2 regions of the Streptomyces sp. NPDC031426 genome follow, and region 1 is predicted to be linked to the other one. Evidence: riboswitches for the same ligand, from Rfam matches in the RefSeq annotation. Region 1 holds a riboswitch; the other holds the start of a gene.

Region 1 (11,470 bases):
CGGACTCCCTGAGGCCCTTGGCGCGTGCCGTGCGGATGTAGTCCTCGCTCATCGTCTCCAGCATGCCCGCCCGGGTGAGCCGGGCGTAGGTGGCGGAGAAGAGGAACGCGAGGCTGACCCAGGGCAGCAGCAGGTGCCAGGCCCAGTCGGCCGGGTTCTGGGTGAACGGCACGTAGTCGGTGCTGTCCCAGATGGGCCACTGGTAGACGAACAGCGCGTTGATCACCTGGCCGGTGAAGAAGATCGGCAGCGAGACGCCGGCGAGCGCGATGAACATCGAGATGCGGTCCACCGGCTTGCCCTTGCGGAGCGCCGAGACGACACCGGTCGTCACACCGAAGATCAGCCAGATCACCGCCGCGCCGACAGCCAGCGAGAAGGAGACCGGGATGCGCTGCTGGAGCTGGGGCCACACTTCGACGTGACTCTTGAAGGAGTACCCGAAGCAGGGGGCGCTGCAGTGCGTCGCGTCGGGGCCGAACTTGTAGTCGGCGCCCACGAACAGGCCCTTGATGTAGTCCCAGTACTGAACGTAGATGGGCTGGTCGAGTCCCAGGTTGTGCTTGATCGCGGCGACGGACGCGGGGTTGGCGTCCTTGCCGACGTACTGGGTGGCCAGCTGGGTGGCTGTCTGGCCGCCGAGCCGGGGGACCAGGAAGAAGATGGCGAAGGTGACTGCGCTGACCACCAGCAGCAGTACCAATGCGCCGAAGACGCGTCGGATGATGTACGCAGCCACAGCTGTGCGGCTCCGGGTGGCCGGGGCGGGGTGTGTCCGCCCCGGCCACCCGGTGCCTTCACCTGCCTTTCAGGGGTATCCGGCCTGCTGTTACTTCGAGGAGCTCAGCAGCAGGTAGTCGTACATGCCGAGGTACGCCTGCGTCACCGTGACGTTGGTCGCGGACGTGGGCCTGATCAGCAGGTTCTTGCGGTAGATCAGCGGGACGACCGAGGCGTTGTCGGCGACCATCTTGTCGATGTCACCCCAGGCCTTGGTGCGGGCCGCGCTGTCGGTGTTGCCGATGGCCGCCTTGAGAGCGGCGTTGATCTTCGGGTCGTTCAGCTCCATCAGGTTGTTGCCGCCCGAGGGCTTGATGGCGCTGCCGTCGATGATCTGGTCGAGGAAGCCGTAGCCGGTCGGCCAGTCGGCGCCCCACGCCATCATCATCATGCCGAGCTTGTGCTGGTGGACGTAGCTCGGGACACCGGCGAAGTTGGCGAAGTACTTGCCGGACGGGAACTGCTTGATGTCGACGTTGATGCCGACGGCCTTCAGGGAGTTCTGGATGGCCGTGGCGCCCGCGATCTCGGAGGGACGGTCGGAACGGGCCGTCAGCGTGGTGGAGAAGCCGTTCGGCTTGCCGCACTGCTTCAGCTCGTCCTTGGCCTTGGCCACGTCACCCTTGTGGCCCGCGGACGGGTACTCGTCGAACTTGGTGTAGCCGTTGACGGACGGCGGCAGCAGCGTGGTGGCCACGTCACCCTTCGGCGAGCCGCCCATGGCGTCGATCACCGACTGCTTGTCGACCGCCCACTGCACGGCCTTGCGGCAGTGCACGTTGTCGAACGGCGCGACGTGCAGGTTCAGCGCCATGTAACCGGTGGCGCCGGCGTAGGAGTTGTCCGTCTGCTTGGCGTACTTGCCGTTCAGGACCTTCGGCTGGGTCTGCGGCTGCACACCGGCGCCCGCGAGGTCGGCCGTGATCTTGTCAGCCAGCAGGTCGTTGTCGATCGAGACCGGGTTGACCTTGAACTTGACGTTGATCTTGTCCGGCAGGGCCTTGCGGATCGGGTCCGTCTTCGGGTCCCAGTTCGGGTTGCGGACGAGGGCGGCGCTGGCGCCCTCCTCGTACGACGCGAACTTGTAGGGGCCGGAGGACACGATGTGCTGGACGTACTTCGCACCGTCGTCCTTCGCCTGCGGCACGGGGGCCGTCTGGGAGAAGGTTGCCAGGTAGTCGAAGTCGGCGAACGGCTGGTTCAGGTGGAAGACGATCGTGCGGTCGTCCGGGGTGGCGATGGACGCCAGGCCGTTCTTGTCCTTGTACGGGCCCTTGTACTTGTCGCCGCCCTCCAGGTACGCCTTGAAGTACGTCGGGCCGTTGGACAGGGCCTCGGGCGCGAAGTTGGAGCGCTCGATCGCGTACTTGACGTCCTTGGACGTGATCGGCGTCCCGTCCTCGAACTTCAGGCCCGAACGCAGGTGGTACGTCCAGGTCTTGGCGTCCTTGCTGGGCGTGCCCAGGGACTCCGCGAGGTCCGGGACGACCGTGAGGCCGTCCTTGCCCGCGGCCGGCTTGAACGTGACGAGCGTCCGCGCGTACAGGCGCGAGAAGTTCTGCACGAAGCCGTAGTAGGTGTTGCCCGGGTCAAGGGAGTCCGGCACGTCAGAGTCTTCCAGGTTGAGCGTGCCTCCCTTCTTGCTCGACGCGTTGACGATGGAGTCCAGCGCCGCGTCCTTCGTTCCGTTGCCGCCACTGCTGCTCTTGCCGCCCCCGCCGCCGCACGCGGCCGCGCTCAGGGAGAGCACCGTGACCGATGCCACGGCGGCGATAACCCTTCTCGTCTTCACGTTGAGGAAGATCCCCTCTATCGATGGATCACTTGCTGCGAGGGTCGAGCGCGTCACGCAGCCCGTCACCCAGCAGGTTGAATGCCAGGACGGTGATGAAGATCGCCAGTCCGGGCACGAACATGTACTGCGGATCTGCGGTGTAGAGATCCACGGCGTTGCTGAGCATGCCGCCCCAGGAGGCCTGCGGCGGTGCGATGCCGACTCCGAGGAAGCTCAGCGCGGCCTCGAAGAGGATGTTCGTCGGGATGATCAGCGTCGAGTAGACGAGGATCGGCGCGACGAGGTTGGGGAGCAGTTCCCGGAACAGGATGTACGGGCCGCGGGCTCCCAGGCTGGTGGCGGCCTCGACGAATTCCCGCCTGCGCAGGGTCATCGTCTGAGCGCGCACGATACGCCCGATGTACGGCCAGCTGAAGAAGCCGATCACGAAGATCAGCACGGAGATCCGCAGCGGCAGACCGTTGAGCCCGAAGAAGCCGTCCTGCACGGAGGCCGAGATGGCGATGGCGAACAGCAGCAGCGGGAACGCCAGGAAGGTGTCCATGAGCTTGCTGATGATGCTGTCGACCCAGCCGCCGTAGTAGCCGGCGACAACGCCGAGTACGGCGCCGATGACCACCGAGAGGAGGGTGGCGCCACCGGCGACCAGGAGGGAGACCCAGGAGCCGTCGATGATGCGGGCGAGCATGTCGCGGCCGTACTGCGGGTCCACGCCCAGCGGGTGGGCCCAGCTCATGCCGCCGAAGCCGCCCTTGGGCGCGAGGAGCGCCGGGTCGATGAGGTCCTGGTTGAACTTGTCCGGATCGAGCCCGAAGATCCACTCGATCGGCTTGGCGAGCACCGCCATCAGCACGAGCAGAATGACGACGACGCCGCCCGCCACGGCCACCTTGTCCCGCTTGAACCGGGTCCAGGCGATCTGGCTGAGTGAACGCCCTTCGATCTGGCTCTTCTTGGCCCCGGCGAGCACAGACTCGGGAGGCGCTCCGGCCTCTGCCCCGGTGGTCTCGATCGGTGCGGTCACAGTTGACCTGACCCCTCTCGCCGGTGGTGACCGGCCTTTGTCCGCCGCTGTGGGCGGCTTGGTTCACTTACCTGCGCCGGCCGCACGTGGGTGACGGCCCAGAGAGCCAGCCGTTCCCGTGATTGGTTCGATCACAGGATCGATGGCCTCGCGTCTTGAGAGGCGAGTCTTCAACGCGCTCTCGATCACGCGCCAGGCCTGATGGAGAAAGTATGCGTAAACGTGATGCCGCCTAGGGGATTCCGTTATCCGAACAGGGAAGATCGCCTGCCGGACGTGGACATCAGGGGGCGTACCGGCCCTATTCGGGCGCGCAAACAGGGCAGTTGAGACCGATCGAGGCCGCCGGACCCGCCATCGTGACCGGCGTCACATCGGGCCGGTGGTCAGTAGGGCCTCGGGCTCGTGTACCCGTATCCGGGGTCGGGCGCGGGCGCCGGTGCCGCGTGGGCCTCGCGGTCGTAGAACGGGCGGGCGTTGACCCGCATCCACATCACGACCGGGTCGTAGTCGTCGGTCATGGCGACCGTCGACACCGGCAGGCCCTCCGGGACGGCGCCGACGGACTGCTGCATCATCGCGCGCACCGAGTCGACCGCGGCCGGGGAGGTGTCGTACACGTCCAGGCCGATGGCGAGGTAGGGCGCGCCGAGCGCCGGCTGCACCCAGGCGCGGCGCAGGGAGCGCAGGGCCGGGGTGCGGTGCGCGTTCTGCGCGAGCAGGGCGTAGAACTGCGGGATCGCGATGCCGGGTTCGGTCAGCCGGAGCGGGCCCGCGGGCTGGCGGTCCAGGCCCGTGGCGATGCGGCGCAGGTCCAGCCAGGGGATGCCGACGCCGCCGCCCGGGGCGTGCGGGTTGAGCCAGAGACCGTAGTGGTCGGGGTAGAGGGTGCGGGCCACGTCGAGTCCGTCGACGACCTCGTACGACCGGTTCCAGCCGCTGGCGGAGAGCTCCTGGGCGGAGGTGACACAGGGGGCGTACTGGAAGCCGTCGACCTCCATGTTCCCGTACTGGGCGTCCGGGGAGCCGGCCTGGCCGTGCCACAGGAGCATCCAGATCTGGCCGGAGGAGGGGGTGGCGAGGGCACGGAGCAGGGCTTCGTAGGCGTCGTAGCGGCCGGGGGTGACCTGGCGCAGCGTGTGTTCCACGCCGACGCTGCCGCTGTGGCTCGCGCTCACCTGTCGTGCCCTTCTTTTTGTGCCCCGGTGTTGGGAGACAGCTTATGCGCCCGGTAGCTCGGGGCCTTGGGTCCGTGCGCGGGTACGGGTGCGCGGGTGGTGATCGCGGCCACGCGGCGGAGCCGCATGCCGATACGGCCTACGGCCCCGCGTCCCTGGGCCGGCTCAGTGGCCGTACTGGTAGAAGGGCCGGACGTGCGACCTCAGCCATTCGGCCACCGGGTCGTCCGTCACGTCCAGGAGGACCAGGTTGACCGGCCACTTGACCGGGACTTTGCCGAGGGCCCGGCCCAGGGCCTGGAGGGGCAGGGCGCGCAGGTCGCCCTCCCACTGGGAGAGTTCGACGCCCACGAACATCACCGGCTCGTCCGTCTCTATGGCGGCCAGGCAGCGGCGGGCGGTGCGGACCACGCCGGTCTCGGCGAACTCGGCGGACGCGGCGGAGAGGAAGTCGACCGGGTCGTCCTGCCAGTCCGGCTCGAAGAGGCGGACCCGGGCGCCGGTGTTCGGGCCGTCGAGCGGGGTACGGCCGATGCGGCACAGCTCGGCCACCGCCGCAGGCGGAAGCGGGATGCCGACCAGGGCGTCGGGGTTCACCGCGATGCCGATCTGCGCGGGCAGGCCGCGGGCGAACTCCACGGCCGGGGCGATGGTGTACGGCATGTGGGAGCCGGCCGCCTGGCGCAGCTGCTCCTCGGAGCTGAACACCGGGACGTACGCCTGGCCGCCGATGTCCAGCGTGGGCAGGTCGAGCGGGCCGCTGTCGGGGCCGCCGCCGCTCGGCAGCGGAATCCAGAGCAGGCTCCGGCCCAGCACCTCGATGATCCGGCCGGCCGCGGCGGGTATGCCGAGGGAGGCCGAGAGCACCTCCTCCAGCTCGTTGCCTGGCCAGCCGCCGTGCGGCTGGGGGTGCGCCTGTGCCGGGAAGTCCGCGGGAATGTCCGCCGGGAAGTCCATCTGCCTACCGCCTGCTGGGAACCACTGCTGTGACCATGAAGGCTAGCGGGTGGCTGTGACAGTGCCTCACCTCGTGAAGGCGATCCGCCGCAGGGCGTTTGCCGCCGGCCGGTCCAGCAGCACGGCCGCACCACAGCCCGCGGGCAGCTCGCCGCGCTCGACCGCGTCCAGCAGCCGGGCGGTGGTGCGGCGGTGGCGGCGGAAGGCGTACCCGGAGACGCCCCGGCCGCGCTCGCGCTGGCCCTCGCGCGCGGTCTCGGGGGTGACGTCGAGCAGGAGCAGATGGAGGGTGCCGCCGCGGCGGCGGGCCTCCCGGGCGAGCCAGGCGCGCACCCAGGACTGGGTGCCGCAGTCGTGCACGACGACGCCCTCGCCGGTGCGCAGGGCGTGGCGCAGGCCGGCGTAGTGGGCGAGGCGGACCAGGGGGCGGTAGAGGGTGTAGGGGAGGAAGGCCGGCAGGCGGGCCGCCCAGCGGTCGCGGGTGTCCTGGGAGTCGATGCGGGGGCCGGTGACCGCGCGCCGCATCAGGGTCGACTTGCCGCTGCCGGGCAGGCCGGTGATCACGGCGAGGTCGCGGGGGCCGAAGGCCAGGGCGTGCGGGCCGCGGCCGGCCCGGTCCCGCAGGTCCCGGACGACCGGGGCCGGGGCGGGACGCTGCCTCGGCACCGCGATGCCGGTGGTGGCGGTGGCGGTGGCGGTGGCGTACACCGGGGTCCTGTTCACCGTGATCGTCCTCCCCTGTCGGCCGGTAATCTTCATTCCCCGACTGTGCAAAGAGAAGGTAATGGACGATGTCGTCGGCGGGGTCCGCGTCCTGCCACAGGTCGGTTACAAAAGCCCGCTCGCCATGCGATGATGTGGCCGCCAACTGCATACCGGCCGCTTGAATCCGCGCGGGAGAGTTCCCAGCAGCTTCGCTGGGGCGCCGAAGGAGCAAGTCCCTCCCTTGAATCTCTCAGGCCCCGTTACCGCGCGGGCGAGGCACATCTGAAAAGCGGGCCGCTGCGTCAGTGGCTCCACCCAAGGTGCAAGCCGTGATCGTCCCCGTGGCGGTCGTGGCGAACCTCTCAGGTTCCGATGACAGATGGGGAGGAACGTTCCTCGCCCGTCCTGCTTCCTGGGAGACGACCGACCGATGAGCAGTACCGAACTCCGTCACACCGCGCTCGATGCCCTGCATCGCTCGCTCGGTGCGACGATGACCGACTTCGCCGGCTGGGACATGCCGCTGCGCTACGGCTCCGAGCGCGACGAGCACATCGCCGTGCGGACGAAGGCGGGTCTCTTCGACCTCTCCCACATGGGCGAGATCACCGTCACCGGCGACGGGGCGGCCGCCTTCCTGAACTTCGCGCTGGTCGGCAACATCGCCTCCGTCGGCGTGGGCCGCGCCCGCTACACCATGATCTGCCAGGCCGACGGCGGCATCCTGGACGACCTGATCGTCTACCGGCTCGCCGAGACCGAGTACATGGTCGTCGCCAACGCCTCCAACGCCCAGGTGGTGCTGGACGCGCTGACCGAGCGCGCCGCCGGCTTCGACGCCGATGTCCGCGACGACCGGGACGCCTACGCTCTGATCGCCGTCCAGGGCCCGGAGTCCCCCGGCATCCTGAAGTCCCTCACCGACGCCGACCTCGACGGCCTCAAGTACTACGCCGGCCTGCCCGGCACGGTCGCCGGCGTCCCGGCACTGATCGCCCGCACCGGGTACACCGGCGAGGACGGCTTCGAGCTGTTCGTGAAGCCCGAGCACGCGGTCGAGCTGTGGCAGGCGCTGACCAAGGCCGGCGAGGGCGTCGGCCTGGTCCCGTGCGGCCTGTCCTGCCGGGACACCCTGCGCCTGGAGGCGGGCATGCCGCTGTACGGGCACGAGCTGACCACCTCGCTCACCCCCTTCGACGCCGGGCTGGGGCGGGTGGTGAAGTTCGAGAAGGAGGGCGACTTCGTGGGGCGCGAGGCGCTCACCGAGGCCGCCGCCAGGGCCGAGGCCAACCCGCCGCGCGTCCTCGTCGGGCTGATCGCCGAGGGCCGCCGGGTGCCGCGCGCCGGGTACGCCGTCGTCGCCGGCGGCGAGGTGATCGGCGAGGTCACCTCCGGCGCCCCCTCCCCCACCCTGGGCAAGCCGATCGCCATGGCCTACGTCGACGCGGCGCACGCGGCGCCGGGCACCGAGGGCGTCGGCGTGGACATCCGGGGCAGTCACGAGCCGTACGAGGTCGTGGCGCTGCCCTTCTACAAGCGCCAGAAGTAGACACTGGGCGCGGTCACTGTGTGACCCAGCGCACGTTTCCGCTGCTCACCAGCGGTCTCAGCAGTCCCCCCTTCATCAGCACTCCCGTGCGTACAGGAGAATTCAGGCCATGAGCAACCCCCAGCAGCTGCGCTACAGCAAGGAGCACGAGTGGCTGTCGCCCGCCGAGGACGGCGTGTCGACGGTCGGCATCACCGAGTTCGCGGCCAACGCGCTCGGCGATGTGGTCTACGCCCAGCTCCCCGAGGTCGGCTCCACCGTGACCGCGGGCGAGACCTGCGGCGAGCTGGAGTCGACCAAGTCGGTCTCCGACCTGTACTCGCCGGTCACCGGTGAGGTCACCGAGGTCAACGACGACGTCGTCAACGACCCGTCGCTGGTGAACTCGGCCCCCTTCGAGGGCGGCTGGCTGTTCAAGGTGCGCGTCGCGGAGGAGCCGGCCGACCTGCTCTCCGCCGACGAGTACACCGCCGAGACCGCCGGCTGAGGAGTCGTAGCCGTATGACCGTCCTGAACACGTCCCTGCACGAGCTGGACCCGGAGATCGCCGCCGCGGTCGACGCCGAGCTCGGCCGCCAGCAGTCCACGCTGGAGATGATCGCCTCCGAGAACTTCGCGCCGCTCGCGGTGATGGAGGCGCAGGGCTCCGTCCTCACCAACAAGTACGCCGAGGGCTACCCGGGCCGCCGCTACTACGGCGGCTGCGAGCACGTCGACGTCGCCGAGCAGATCGCCATCGACCGGATCAAGGAGCTGTTCGGCGCCGAGTACGCCAACGTCCAGCCCCACTCCGGCGCCTCCGCCAACCAGGCGGCCCTGTTCGCCCTCGCCCAGCCCGGGGACACCATCCTCGGCCTGGACCTCGCGCACGGCGGCCACCTGACCCACGGCATGCGCCTGAACTTCTCCGGCAAGCAGTTCAACGTGGTCGCCTACCACGTGGACGCCGCAACCGGCCTGGTCGACATGGCCGAGGTCGAGCGGCTCGCCAAGGAGCACCGCCCGAAGGTGATCATCGCGGGCTGGTCGGCGTACCCGCGCGAGCTGGACTTCGCGGAGTTCCGCCGGATCGCGGACGAGGTCGAGGCCTACCTGTGGGTCGACATGGCGCACTTCGCGGGCCTGGTCGCGGCCGGTCTGCACGCCAACCCGGTGCCCTACGCCGACGTGGTGACCTCCACCACGCACAAGACGCTCGGCGGTCCGCGCGGCGGCATCATCCTCGCCCGCGGCAAGGACTTCGCGAAGAAGCTGAACTCCTCCGTCTTCCCGGGCTTCCAGGGCGGTCCCCTGGAGCACGTGATCGCGGCGAAGGCCGTGTCCTTCAAGGTCGCCGCCTCGGAGGAGTTCAAGGAGCGCCAGCGTCGTACCGTGGAGGGTGCCCGCATCCTCGCCGAGCGCCTGACGGCGGCGGACGCGCGCGAGGCCGGGGTGAACGTGCTGTCCGGCGGCACGGACGTGCACCTGATCCTGGTCGACCTGCGCGAGTCCGAGCTGGACGGCCAGCAGGCCGAGGACCGCCTCCACGAGGTCGGCATCACGGTCAACCGCAACGCGGTCCCGAACGACCCGCGTCCCCCGATGGTGACGTCGGGCCTGCGGATCGGTACGCCCGCCCTCGCCACCCGCGGCTTCACGGCCGAGGACTTCGCCGAGGTCGCGGACGTGATCGCCGAGGCGCTGAAGCCGTCCTACGACGCGGAGGCCCTCAAGGCGCGCGTGAAGGCGCTCGCCGACAAGCACCCGCTGTACCCGGGCCTGAACAAGTAGACCCGGACAAGTAAGTCCCCGGTGGGGCGCCCGACGGAGATCCCGGAGGGTGCCCCGCCACCCCCTGTCTTGAGGAGTGACCGTGGCCATCTCGGTCTTCGACCTGTTCTCGATCGGCATCGGCCCGTCCAGCTCCCACACGGTCGGCCCGATGCGTGCGGCGCGGATGTTCGCCCGCCGCCTGCGCAACGAAGGGCTGCTGGAAAAGGCCGCCACCGTCCGGACGGAGCTGTACGGCTCCCTGGGCGCGACCGGGCACGGCCACGGCACCCCGAAGGCCGTCCTGCTCGGCCTGACCGGCGACTCGCCGCGCACGGTGGACGTGGAGACGGCGGACGCGCGCGTGGAGGCGATCAAGGCCGCGGGCCGGATCAGCCTCCTCGGCGAGCACGAGATCCCCTTCTCCTTCGACAAGGATCTCGTGCTGCACCGCCGCAAGGCCCTGCCGTACCACGCCAACGGCATGACGCTGTGGGCGTACGACGCCTCCGGCGCGGAGCTGCTGTCGAAGACGTACTACTCGGTCGGCGGCGGCTTCGTCGTGGACGAGGAGGCGGTCGGCGCGGACCGGATCAAGCTGGACGACACGGTCCTGAAGTACCCCTTCCGCACCGGCGACGAGCTGCTCCGCCTGACGAAGGAGACCGGCCTGTCGATCTCCTCCCTGATGCTGGAGAACGAGCGGTCCTGGCGCACGGAGGAGGAGATCCGCGCGGGCCTGCTGGAGATCTGGCGGGTGATGCGCGAGTGCGTCCGGCGCGGCATGTCCCGCGAGGGCATCCTGCCCGGTGGCCTGAAGGTGCGCCGCCGCGCGGCCGTCTCCGCCCGCCAGCTGCGCGCCGAGGGCGACCCGCTGGCCCACGCCATGGAGTGGATCACGCTCTACGCCATGGCGGTGAACGAGGAGAACGCGGCGGGCGGCCGGGTCGTCACCGCGCCCACGAACGGCGCGGCCGGCATCATCCCGGCGGTCCTGCACTACTACATCAACTTCGTCCCCGGCGCCGACGAGGACGGAGTGGTCCGCTTCCTGCTGGCCGCGGGCGCGATCGGCATGCTCTTCAAGGAGAACGCCTCGATCTCCGGCGCCGAGGTCGGCTGCCAGGGCGAGGTCGGCTCCGCCTGCTCGATGGCCGCGGGCGCACTGGCCGAGGTCCTCGGCGGCTCCCCGGAGCAGGTGGAGAACGCCGCCGAGATCGGCATGGAGCACAACCTCGGCCTGACCTGCGACCCGGTCGGCGGCCTGGTCCAGATCCCGTGCATCGAGCGCAACGGCATGGCCGCGGTGAAGGCGGTCACGGCGGCGAAGATGGCCATGCGCGGCGACGGCTCCCACAAGGTGTCCCTGGACAAGGTCATCAAGACCATGAAGGACACCGGCGCGGACATGTCCGTGAAGTACAAGGAGACGGCGCGGGGCGGCTTGGCGGTCAACATCATCGAGTGCTGAGGGGATGGGCCCTGACCTGCGCGTTCTTTTTTCAGCGCTGTCGGGGCCGTTCTCTTGTCACGCGGCGGAGAGGTCCCGGCTGAATCGCCTCAACCCAATAACAAGAGTCTTGTCAAACTCGCCGCATGGCTACCTCCCCGGCTCCCGGCGAAGGGCCCGTCCGCCCGGTCTCCGTCTCGCTCCACGAAGGCACCATCGCAGCCCTCAAAGCGCGTACCGGCAAGCGAGGCATGTCCGCCTACGTCGAGGCCCTCATCCAGCG
Region 2 (11,470 bases), on a different contig from region 1:
CGCTCTACCGTGAGTGCCCATGACCCTGAGCATCCGCAACCAGCTCCCCGGCACCGTCACCGCCGTCCACCCCGGCGAGGCCATGGCCACCGTCGAACTCCGTCTGGACGGCGGCCAGCACCTCATGGCGGCCATCACCAAGGAGTCCGCCGAGGACCTCTCCCTCGCCCCCGGCTCGCCCGTCCGCGCGCTGGTGAAGTCGACCGAGGTCTCCCTGGCCACCCAGCGGGTGGCGGGCCTGTCGATCCGCAACCAGCTTCCCGGCGCGGTCACCGGCCTCACCACCGGCACCGTCATGGCCACCGTCAAGATCACCGTCGACGGCGGTGAACTGACCGCGGCGATCACCAAGGACGCGGTGGCCGACCTCGGGCTCTTCGTGGGCTCGGACGTGGTCGCCCTGATCAAGGCGACCGAGGTGTCCCTGGCGACGGCATGACACGGCGAGAGCCCCGCCCGGAAACCGGACGGGGCCCTGTGGCACCGCTTGCTCAGTCCTCGTACGCGACGGCGTCAGTCCTCGTAGGCGTCCAGCGGCGGGCAGGAGCACACCAGGTTGCGGTCACCGAAGGCCTGGTCGATACGGCGGACCGGCGGCCAGTACTTGTCGGCGGCCGAGACACCGGCCGGGAAGACGGCCTCCTCACGGCTGTAGGCGTGCGTCCACTCACCGCCGAGCGCGGCGGCGGTGTGCGGGGCGCCCCGCAGCGGGTTGTCCTCCGCCGGCCACTCGCCCGCGCCGACCTTCTCGATCTCCGCGCGGATGGCGATCAGCGCGTCGCAGAACCGGTCCAGCTCGGCGATGTCCTCGGACTCCGTCGGCTCGATCATCAGCGTGCCGGCCACCGGGAAGGACATGGTCGGCGCGTGGAAGCCGTAGTCGATCAGGCGCTTGGCCACGTCGTCCACGCTCACGCCGGTCGCCTTGGTCAGCGGACGCAGGTCGATGATGCACTCGTGCGCGACCAGGTTGCCGGGGCCGGTGTAGAGCACCGGGTAGTGCGGCTCCAGGCGCTTGGCGATGTAGTTCGCCGACAGCACGGCCACCTGCGTGGCGCGCTTGAGGCCCTCGCCGCCCATCAGCCGGACGTACGCCCAGGAGATGGGCAGAATGCCGGCGGAACCCCAGGGGGCGGCCGAGATCGGGCCGACGCCCGTCTCCGGACCCGCGGCCGGCTGCATCGGGTGGTTCGGCAGGTACGGCGCCAGGTGCGAGCGGACCGCGACCGGGCCGACACCGGGACCGCCGCCGCCGTGCGGGATGCAGAAGGTCTTGTGCAGGTTCAGGTGGGAGACGTCACCGCCGAAGTGGCCCGGCTTGGCGAGGCCGACCAGGGCGTTGAGGTTGGCGCCGTCGACGTAGACCTGGCCGCCGGCCTCGTGGACCCGGGCGCAGATGTCCGCGACGTGCTCCTCGAACACACCGTGCGTCGACGGGTAGGTGATCATCAGCACCGCCAGCTCGTCGCGGTACTGCTCGATCTTGGCGCGCAGGTCCTCGACGTCGATCTCGCCGTCCTCGGCGGTCTTGACGACGACGACCTTCATGCCGGCCATCACGGCGCTGGCGGCGTTGGTGCCGTGCGCGGAGGACGGGATCAGACAGACGGTGCGCTGCTCGTCGCCGCGCGCGCGGTGGTAGCCGCGTACGGCGAGCAGACCGGCCAGCTCGCCCTGGGAACCGGCGTTCGGCTGCAGGGAGACCTTGTCGTAGCCGGTGACCTCGGCGAGACGTTCCTCCAGCTCGCGGATGAGCGTGAGGTAGCCCTCGGCCTGCTCGGCCGGGGCGAAGGGGTGCACCTGGCCGAACTCGGGCCAGGTGACCGGCTCCATCTCCGTGGTCGCGTTGAGCTTCATGGTGCAGGAGCCCAGCGGGATCATGCCGCGGTCGAGCGCGTAGTCGCGGTCGGCCAGCTTGCGCAGGTAGCGCAGCATGGCGGTCTCGGAGCGGTGCTGGTGGAAGACCGGGTGGGTGAGGAAGGCGTCGGTGCGCAGCAGCGCCTCGGGGAGGGTCTCCTCGGCGGTCGCGTCCAGCGCCTCGATGTCGCCCTCGACACCGAAGGCGGACCACACGGCGGCGACCTGAGCCCGCTTGGTCGTCTCGTCGCAGGCGATCGAGACATGGTCGGCGTCGGCCAGGTGCAGGTTGACGCCGTACTCCCGGGCTGCGGCGGCGATCTCGGCGGCCTTGCCGGGCACGCGCGCGGTGAGGGTGTCGAAGAACGCGCCGTGCACGATCTCGACGCCGCCGGCCTTCAGTCCCTCGGCGAGGATCGTGGCGTACCGGTGGGTGCGCCGGGCGATGGTCTGCAGGCCCTCCGGACCGTGGTAGACGGCGTACATGCCGGCCATCACGGCGAGCAGCACCTGCGCGGTGCAGATGTTGCTGGTGGCCTTCTCACGGCGGATGTGCTGCTCACGGGTCTGCAGCGCGAGCCGGTACGCCTTGTTCCCGTCGGCGTCGACGGAGACACCGACCAGCCGGCCGGGCAGGCTGCGCGCGAACTTCTCGTGCACGGCCATGTAGCCGGCGTGCGGACCGCCGAAGCCCATCGGCACACCGAAGCGCTGGGTGGTGCCGACGGCGATGTCCGCGCCGAGCTCGCCCGGGGAGGTCAGCAGGGTCAGCGCGAGCAGGTCGGCTGCGACGGTGACGAGCGCGCCCAGCTCGTGGGCCTGGTCGATGACCGGCTTGATGTCGCGTACGGCACCGGAGGCGCCCGGGTACTGGATCAGGACGCCGTTGATCTCGCGCTCGGCGATGTCGGCCGGGATGCCGTCGCCGAGGTCGGCGACGACGACCTCGACACCGGTCGGCTCGGCGCGGGTCTGGATGACGGCGATGGTCTGCGGCAGCGCGTCCGCGTCGACCAGGAACAGACCCTTCTTGTTCCTGCCCATGCGCCGGGACAGCGCCATGGCCTCGGCGGCGGCGGTGCCCTCGTCCAGCAGGGAGGCGCCCGAGGTGGGCAGCCCGGTGAGGTCGGCGACCATCGTCTGGAAGTTCAGCAGGGCCTCGAGGCGGCCCTGGGAGATCTCCGGCTGGTACGGCGTGTAGGCCGTGTACCAGGCCGGGTTCTCCATGACGTTGCGCAGGATGACGGGCGGGGTGAACGTCCCGTAGTAGCCCAGCCCGATCATGGAGTCGAGGACCTGGTTGCGGTCGGCCAGCGAGCGCAGCTCGGCGAGGACCTCGGCCTCGGTGCGGGCGCCCGGCAGGTCGAGGGCGTCGGCGTTCTTGATCACATCCGGGACCGCCGCGGCGGTGAGCTCGTCCAGCGAGCCGTAGCCGACCTGCGCGAGCATCTTGGCCCGCGCCTCCTGGTCGGGCCCGATGTGGCGCTGCTCGAACGGGATGCCCGCTTCGAGCTCCGGGAGCGGAATGCGATGGGCGGTCATTGCGGAGGCCTCCTGGTCTGACGCGACCTTCGAAGGGCACCACGGTGCGGGTGCCCCGACGGCCTCCCCCTCTGTCATCTCAACCTGAGAGCTTCACCGGGTATGTCCCGGCTTTCACCGTCGGTGAGAGCGGGAGCCGTCGACGCCCGCCCTGCTTTCCAGAGTGACCTCGTCCGTGCGGTACGTGAGCCTGAGAGATTCCGGGGAGGATTTGCTCCTTCGGCGCCTCCGAGGTGGTCGGAGGACTCTCCCGCACGGGGTCAGCAGCCGCTGTCAGCCTACCAGCGAGGTCAACGACGGGGTCCTCGAGTGGCCGCCTCCCTGAATGTGCTCTTTCGTAGTGCTTACGGATGAGTTGCGACCACGTGGAGGGAGAGGGACCGTGCAGACCGACATCGATCCGCGCAACCTGATCGGCCGCAAGGCGTTCGACCGCAATGGCACCAAGATCGGGACCATCGACGAGGTGTACCTCGACGACGCGACCGGAGTGCCCGAGTGGGCGGCGATACGCACCGGCCTGTTCTCCCGAGACGCCTTCGTCCCCCTGGAACCGAGCGAACTGATCGAAGGCTCCCTGCACGTCCCCTTCGACCGCGCCCTGATCAAGGACGCCCCCGACTTCGGCGTGGGCCGCCATCTCTCCCCCGAGCAGGAGCTGCAGCTCTACCACCACTACGGCCTGGACGTGGCATCACCTCCCTCGGCCCCGGACCACGACTTCGGCAAGCTGGCCGGGTCGGAGGAGACCTGATCGGAGGCCTCCGCGACCAACGGCAGCGGATCGGCAGGCTCCAGCGCAGGATCATCGACAAGGAACGTCCGCACCCTCCCCGGAAGGGACTGCGGCGTCTCGAACCGCACGGTGACCCGCCCCAGCCCACTCCCCTGCACCCACCCGTGCCCGTGCTCGGCGTGCCTTACGTCCTGTCCCGCCCGCCAGTGCCGTTCGACAGGCTCCGGCCGCTCCACGACGACCTCGGCCCCGGTCTCCTCCGGCATCTGCGCCGCCGGCGCGGGCATCGCCTGCGCGAACAGGTCCTCCTGGGTGTAGTCGGCGAGCCCGGAGACACCCACGCCCAGCAGCCGTACCCCACCCGTGGTGTCCACGGAGTCCAGGAGCCGCGCGGCCGCCTCCCGCACGACCGCGGGATCGTCCGTGGGCCCTCTGAGCGTCTCGGAGCGGGTCAGGGTCGAGAAGTCGTACCTGCGCACCTTCAGCACGATCGTCCGCCCCGACAGCCCGGCCCCGCGCAGCCGCCCCACACACCGGTCGGCGAGCCGCTGCACCTCCAGCCCGATCCGCAGCCGGTCATGGATGTCCACGTCGTAGGTGTCCTCGACCGACACGGACTTCGCCCCACGCTCGGCCACCACGGGCCGCTCGTCATGGGCCAGGGCCATGGCGTACAGCGCCTGACCGTGCGCCTTGCCCAGCAGCCGCACCAACTCGTCCTCGCCCGCCTCGGCCAGCTCCTCGACCGTCGTGATCCCGGCCCGGCGCAGATGGTCCCCGGTGGCCGGCCCGACCCCCGGCAGGGTCCGCACCGGCATCGGCCCCAGCAGCGCCCGCTCGGATCCCGGCTCGATGAGCACCAGGCCGTCCGGCTTGGCCTGCTCCGAAGCGATCTTGGCGAGCATTTTGGAGGCGGCGAGCCCCACCGATCCGGTCAGCCCGGTGACCGCCCGGATGTCCGCGCGCAGCCTGATCCCGACCAGCCGCGCCGACTCCTCGTCCCAGGCTCTCCCCCCGGCCTCCAGATCCACGAACGCCTCGTCCAGGCTGAGCGGCTCCACCAGCGGCGACAGCTCCCGCAGCAGCGCCATCACCTGCTCGCTGATCGACCGGTACACGGTGAAGCGCGGCACCAGATACGCGGCGTTGGGAGCCAGCCTGCGCGCCTGCGCCATGGGCATCGCCGAGTGGACCCCGAATGCGCGTGCCTCGTACGACGCGGTGGCCACCACCCCGCGCGGCCCGAGGCCGCCCACGACGACCGCCTTCCCGCGCAGGCTCGGCTTGGATGCCTGCTCCACCGAGGCGTAGAAGGCATCCATGTCGAGATGCAGGATCGTGGGCGCGTTTCTCACATCTCCGATGCTGCACGACGGCACTGACAATGCCGTGGCGCCGGGAAACGGCTGAGGCGCCCGGCGCTCAGACCGCCCGGTTGCGGCGCCGCGCCAGCTCGTCCGCGGGGTTGTGCCCGACCAGCGTCTCGCCGGTGTCGATGCGCTCACCGTGCAGCTGGGAGAGCGCGCTTTCCACGTCCCGCCACACCACGCCGACGGCGATCCCGAAGATGCCCTGACCGCCCTGGAGCAGGGCGTGGACCTCGTCCGGCGAGGTGCACTCGTACACCGTGGCGCCATCGCTCATCAGGGTCATCCGCTCCAGGTCACGGAAACCGCGTTCCCTGAGGTGCTGCACGGCCGTGCGGATGTTCTGCAGCGAGACCCCGGTGTCCAGGAAGCGCTTGACGATCTTCAGGACGACGACGTCGCGGAAGCTGTACAGCCGCTGTGTCCCCGATCCGTACGCGGGCCGCACGCTCGGCTCGACCAGGCCGGTGCGCGCCCAGTAGTCCAGCTGCCGGTAGGTGATGCCCGCGGCCGCGCAGGCCGTGGGCCCGCGGTAGCCGATCTGTTCCGCCGCCATGGACGCCGCCCCTCCGCCGTTCGGCACCACCGTCGGCCGCTGCGGAGCGTGAGCGACCGCGCTGCTCGGTTGGGGGTACCCCCTGTTCGAACGCAGCTGAGAGCTAGGGGGAGGGTACGGACCGCTCTCCCCGAACCCGCGTCCGGGGGCACCCCCAGCCGTACCGTCGCCGCTGGTTCTCACGCCGACCTCCGTCCTTGACCTGCCTTCACGACGGTAGGCAGTCACCAGGGGTGCGTCAACGATCGCCACACTCGGCACGCCGAGTGATAATCACCCTAGGAGTGGTTTCCCGTGTCCCACCGCGGGGAAAGGCTAGCCGAATGCGTTCGGCGGAGGCCGTAGGACGCTCTCGATGGCCGGTGGCAATTGCCCGCACACGGGGCGCCGACGCTCACCGGCCGTTCGGCCTCACTGGCTGCTGGTGCCGAAGTCCTCGGGCGAGATCTGGTCGAGGAACTCGCGGAACTTCTCCACCTCGTCCTCCTGCTCGTCCGGAATGGCGATGCCGGCGTCGTCCAGCACCGCGTCACTGCCGTAGATCGGCGTTCCGGTGCGCAGGGCCAGCGCTATGGCATCGGAGGGGCGGGCGCTGACCTCGACGCCGCTCGCGAAGACCAGCTCCGCGTAGAAAACACCTTCACGCAGATCGGTGATGCGTACTTCGGTCAGCTCCTGGCCGACAGCCTCCAGCACGTCCTTGAACAGGTCGTGGGTCAGCGGCCTGGCGGGGGCCATGCCCTGCTGGGCGAACGCGATCGCCGTCGCCTCCCCCGGCCCGATCCAGATGGGGAGGTAACGGTCGCCTCCCACTTCGCGCAGGAGCACGATCGGTTGGTTGGAGGGCATTTCGACCCGGACACCTACGACATCGAGCTCGTTCACACAGCAACCCTAGGCCGTGCTCGGGACGTTTGGGTAGTCGGGCCGGGAACAGGTGGCCGATCCGGCCGATCACTGCCCCCTGTTCAGGGCAGCCGCACCCCGAGAGCGGTCTGCACCAGTGCCGCGTGCAGCTTCACCGTGAGTGCCGCCAGCTCCTTCGCCCGAGCCTCGGCATGGGCCCTCGTCTGCGGGTTGCGGTGGCGCCTGAGGGGGGCCACCACCTGGTCGACCAGACCGGCCTCGCGGTCCGCGGCCGCCTTCATCACCCGAAGGTGGCGCGGCTCGATCCCGAACCGGCCCAGTTCGGCCACGAGCGAGGCCACGGTGACCGCCTCGGCGTCGTACGCCCCGTCCTCCAGCGGAGCGATGAGCCCGTACGACTCCCACTCCTTGAGGTCGCCCTCGTCGATCTCCGCGGCCGCCAGCAGCTCGGCCCTGCCGATCCGGGCCACCGTGGGCACCACGGCCGGCTCCGCAACGTCCTCACCGGGGCGCTGACGGCCCACGGCGGGCAGCTGGACGGCCTCACCCCGCTCCATGGCGTCCAAGTGCTCGCGGATCACCTTGAGCGGCAGATAGTGGTCCCGCTGCATCCGCAGCACATGCGCCAGGCGCTCGACGTCCCCGGCGCTGAACTTGCGGTACCCCGAAGGGGTCCGCTGCGGCTCGATGAGCCCCTCCGACTCCAGGAAACGGATCTTGGAGATGGTGACTTCGGGGAATTCGTCGCGCAGCGCGTTCAGCACCGTGCCGATGCTCATCAGCCCACTGTCCCTGGCGGCGGTACCGCTTCCGGCACCGCCGCTCGGTGTTTGAAGCATGGACCTTCCCTGGGGTCCCCCCGGACACCCGTCCGGGGGCGGGTCAGATGCCCTGCCGGCTCGCGTAGAACACCAGCCGGTACTTGCCGATCTGCACCTCGTCACCGTTCGACAGAGCGACCTGGTCGATCCGCTCGCGGTTGACGTACGTGCCGTTCAGACTGCCCACGTCGGCCACGGTGAACGAGCCGTCCGCGTGGCGGCGGAACTCCACGTGCCGACGCGAGACCGTGACGTCGTCCAGGAAGATGTCGCTCTGCGGATGGCGGCCGGCCGTGGTCAGGTCGCTGTCCAGCAGGAAGCGGCTGCCCGAGTTCGGCCCCCGGCGCACCACCAGCAGCGCCGAGCCCATCGGCAGCGCGTCCACCGCGGCCTGCGCCTCGGGCGACAGCATCGGCATCTGCGTCTGGCCGGTGACCTCGGCGTCATAGGCCTCGAGACCGGAGATCGAGATCGTGGACGTCGTCTCGGAGGCACGCTCCGGCGCCACTCCGGGGCGCAGCGGCGCGCCACAGTTGGAACAGAAGCGGGCGTTCTCCGCGTTGCGGTTACCGCACCTCGTACACACCAGGACCGACATGGACGGATCCTCCTGCGGCTGCCCCGCCGGGGCGTTGGACGCGTACGGACCGGGGGCGAACCCTCCACCCGCACCTGAGGTTGACGGTTGCCCGAAACCTATGCCGCCGGACTGCGCAGGGTCAACCGACGCCCCGCTCTGACCTCCGGAAATGTCACCGCCCGGACCAGCGACCTGGTCCCGGAACAGCGGGCGCTGGCCCTCCGCGTCGGGCTGTGCGCGATGACGAGCGGTCGCGTTGTCGCTGCCCTCTCGCGCGCTCTTGCGGAACAACTTCGCAAACAACTTCACGGGCGATTCCCCTTGACCGAAACAGACCCGCCCGTGGGGCAGGACGAACCCTGATTGCCTTCACCGGCCGAGCCGGACATTCTCACAACGTCCGTATCCACCAGACAGTTTCCACCACGCACCACCCCTTCGGTGCGCCGACCCCCCGCAACCTCATGCCCCTGCCGGACGTCCCCCATGCACCGCCGGTTCACTGGGAGGACGACCGAGCGTAGTCAGGCCGCTTCGCCTGTCGCAAGGCGTCCACGACGATCTTGCCCGACTGCTGGACCGTCACCGTGGCCTGCTCCTTCTCCAGCGTCTGCACCACGCCTCCCGGAATGTTCAGCGCCGGCTCCAGGTCCTGCGGCTTGCCGATGACCTTGAAACGATAGGGGGCGTTGATCTTGTTCCCATCGACGCCGATGCTGTTGCCGGAGTCCGTGAAGTAAGTGCCTGCGACCACCCGGACCCCGTTGACCTGGATCGCCTCCGCACCGGCCGCACGCAGCTCCTGGATCGCGTCGAGCAGCATGTCCGCCTTGACCGTCCCCTTCGTGTCCTCGATCGTCATCGTGATGCCGGGTCCCTGCGCCGCCACGGTGCCCGCCAGGATGCCGAGTTGCCTCTCCTTCTCGGCCGTCTGCTTGCGAGCCTCCGCCGCCTGGTCGGAGCTGCTCTGCAGTTCCTGGCGCTGCTTTTCGAGTCCCTGCTTCTCGTCCTCAAGACGCTGAGTGCGCGAATCCAGTTCATCGAGAATGCGAACAAGATCTTCCTGGCGGGCGCCGCGCAGCGCGCTGTCCGTGTCGCTGTTGGACGCCACCTGCACCGCCAGGCCGAAGCCGAGGCCGAACAGCAGCAGGGCGACGATGAGTTGGGCCCGGGTGAAACGCGGCGGCCACAGTCCCTCGACCAGCCGCTGCCGGCCGGTCAGCGGCCGCTCCCCCGTCTGCTCCGGCGCCGGCTCCGGTGCCCGCGCGGGCACCTCCTCGGGCAGTTCCTTGCGCAGCCGGTTCTCCGGCTGCTCCGGCTGCTCGTTCCGTTCGTTCTGCTCGCTCATCGGTGTCACGCCCGGAACACATGCCGCCGGATCGCCGCGGCGTTGGAGAAGATCCGGATGCCGAGGACGACCACGACACCCGTGGACAGCTGCGCACCCACGCCCAACTTGTCGCCGAGGAACACGATGAGCGCGGCGACGACCACGTTCGACAGGAACGACACCACGAAGACCTTGTCGTCGAAGATCCCGTCGAGCATGGCCCGCAGACCGCCGAAGACGGCGTCCAGCGCCGCGACGACGGCGATCGGCAGATAAGGCTCGACGACCGCCGGAACCTCGGGCCGGACCAAAAGGCCGGCCACGACTCCCACGACGAGGCCCAGTACGGCGATCACGATGTGCCCTTCTCAGTCTTCTCGGTGCTCGGCTGTGCTGTGCGTACGATCACACTCGGTGCGGCGGGCAACCGTACGTCACCCTCCGTCGAGATGGTGGTGCGGATGCCGAAGTTCTGCTCCAGGGCGTGCAGATACAGACCGTCCGCGCTGTTCTGGAACCCGGTGTTCAACCGTTCCCCGTCCCCCACCGCCAGCACCGTGTACGGCGGCACCAGCGGTCTGTTGTCGACAAGTATCGCGTCCCCCGCAGCCCTGATCGCGGACAGGGCGGTCAGCCGCTGCCCGTTGATGGAGACGGCCTCGGCGCCGGACTCCCACAGCCCGTTCACCACGCGCTGCATGTCCCGGTCCCGGACCCGGCCGGTGTCGGAGAATCCGGAGGTCTCTCGCGGATTGGTGCCGTCACCGCCGGTACTGGCCTCCTTGGCGTCGTCCACGACGAGCTTGACGCCCGGACCGTGGACCGCCGTGGCCCCCGACAGCACGCCCACCAGGTCCGCCTGGGCACTGCCGCCGATCGACTTCAGCGCCGCCCGCTGGCGCGCGCCGACGTCGTCCCGGAGCCGGTCGACCGTGCCCTCCAGCTTGTCCGCGCTCGCGGTCTCGCTGTCGATGCGGTCGATCAGCTCCTGTCGCTCCTTGGCCACCACGGGCGCCGCCGCCCGCGTCTGGGCCGCCCCGACGGTCACGACCAGCGCCGCGAGGACGAGGCCGGCCGCGAGGCCGAGCTTCGCCCTGAGGGTCCTGGGCAGGCCGCCCTCGCCCCGGGACTTCTTGCGGGCGGCGGCCTCGGCATACCCGTCGTCGAGACTGTGGTCCATGACGTTGGTGATCAACGACATGGAGGCGTCCGGGCGCTGCGCCCGCGTGGGGCTGCTCCGAACGGGGGGTTGCTGCGGCATGCCGCACATCGTCGCATGTCGCGCGGAGTACCTCCGAATGGCCCCACCGGCGTGCCGGACAGGCCCCCTTGGGGGACACTTGTCCGGCACGCGCGCGTGCGTGGGTTTTGCCGCGCGGTGGCAGGTACTCCCACCGCCCGGTCTTACCGTCCGTCCTTACCTCCCGGCGCTGTCCACCACGGCCGACCACTCGTCCAGCAGGGCCTGCGCCGAGGCGTCGTCGGGTCCCTCGGCCCACAGATGGGTGACGGCCTCGGCCGGGTCGGGCAGCACCATCACCCAGCGCCCGTCCGTCTCCACGACCCGCACACCATCCGTCGTGTCGACAAAGCGATCCCCGGCGGCCTCGACCACCCGCCGCATGACCAGACCCTTGACGGCCCACGGCGTGGCCAGGTCCCGCTTGAGGACATGCGCCCGCGGGATCCGCGCGTCGATCTGGCTCAGCGTGAGCTGTGTACGCGCCACCAGCCCGATCAGCCGTACGAAGGCCGCCGTGCCGTCGTAGACGCTGCTGAACTCGGGGACGATGAACCCGCCCTTGCCGTCACCG

Evidence for each region. A riboswitch is a leader RNA that binds a small molecule or an ion and turns the genes downstream of it on or off. The one in region 1 is predicted to bind glycine.
Region 2: another riboswitch for glycine. It lies ahead of gcvP (aminomethyl-transferring glycine dehydrogenase); the one in region 1 lies ahead of gcvT (glycine cleavage system aminomethyltransferase GcvT).

Annotation. Positions count from the first base shown of each region.
Region 1 is NZ_JBVIJE010000010.1:305,847-317,316, forward strand. It holds gene ACZ5NH_RS23070 (ABC transporter permease) at 1-739, opposite strand, end outside; gene ACZ5NH_RS23075 (ABC transporter substrate-binding protein) at 830-2,572, opposite strand; gene ACZ5NH_RS23080 (ABC transporter permease) at 2,601-3,599, opposite strand; gene ACZ5NH_RS23085 (enhanced serine sensitivity protein SseB C-terminal domain-containing protein) at 3,986-4,777, opposite strand; gene ACZ5NH_RS23090 (enhanced serine sensitivity protein SseB) at 4,943-5,734, opposite strand; gene ACZ5NH_RS23095 (AAA family ATPase) at 5,801-6,457, opposite strand; glycine riboswitch at 6,619-6,715, shown strand; glycine riboswitch at 6,716-6,828, shown strand; gene gcvT (glycine cleavage system aminomethyltransferase GcvT) at 6,870-7,988, shown strand; gene gcvH (glycine cleavage system protein GcvH) at 8,098-8,475, shown strand; gene glyA (serine hydroxymethyltransferase) at 8,490-9,758, shown strand; gene ACZ5NH_RS23115 (L-serine ammonia-lyase) at 9,841-11,208, shown strand; gene ACZ5NH_RS23120 (hypothetical protein) at 11,334-11,470, shown strand, end outside.
Region 2 is NZ_JBVIJE010000024.1:99,856-111,325, forward strand. It holds gene ACZ5NH_RS34825 (TOBE domain-containing protein) at 20-439, shown strand; gene gcvP (aminomethyl-transferring glycine dehydrogenase) at 514-3,399, opposite strand; glycine riboswitch at 3,568-3,662, opposite strand; gene ACZ5NH_RS34835 (PRC-barrel domain-containing protein) at 3,782-4,153, shown strand; gene ACZ5NH_RS34840 (DNA polymerase IV) at 4,075-5,490, opposite strand; gene ACZ5NH_RS34845 (MerR family transcriptional regulator) at 5,558-6,241, opposite strand; gene ACZ5NH_RS34850 (bifunctional nuclease family protein) at 6,470-6,943, opposite strand; gene ftsR (transcriptional regulator FtsR) at 7,027-7,764, opposite strand; gene ACZ5NH_RS34860 (FHA domain-containing protein) at 7,808-8,344, opposite strand; gene ACZ5NH_RS34865 (DUF881 domain-containing protein) at 8,826-9,674, opposite strand; gene ACZ5NH_RS34870 (small basic family protein) at 9,680-10,012, opposite strand; gene ACZ5NH_RS34875 (DUF881 domain-containing protein) at 10,009-10,926, opposite strand; gene ACZ5NH_RS34880 (sugar phosphate nucleotidyltransferase) at 11,074-11,470, opposite strand, start outside.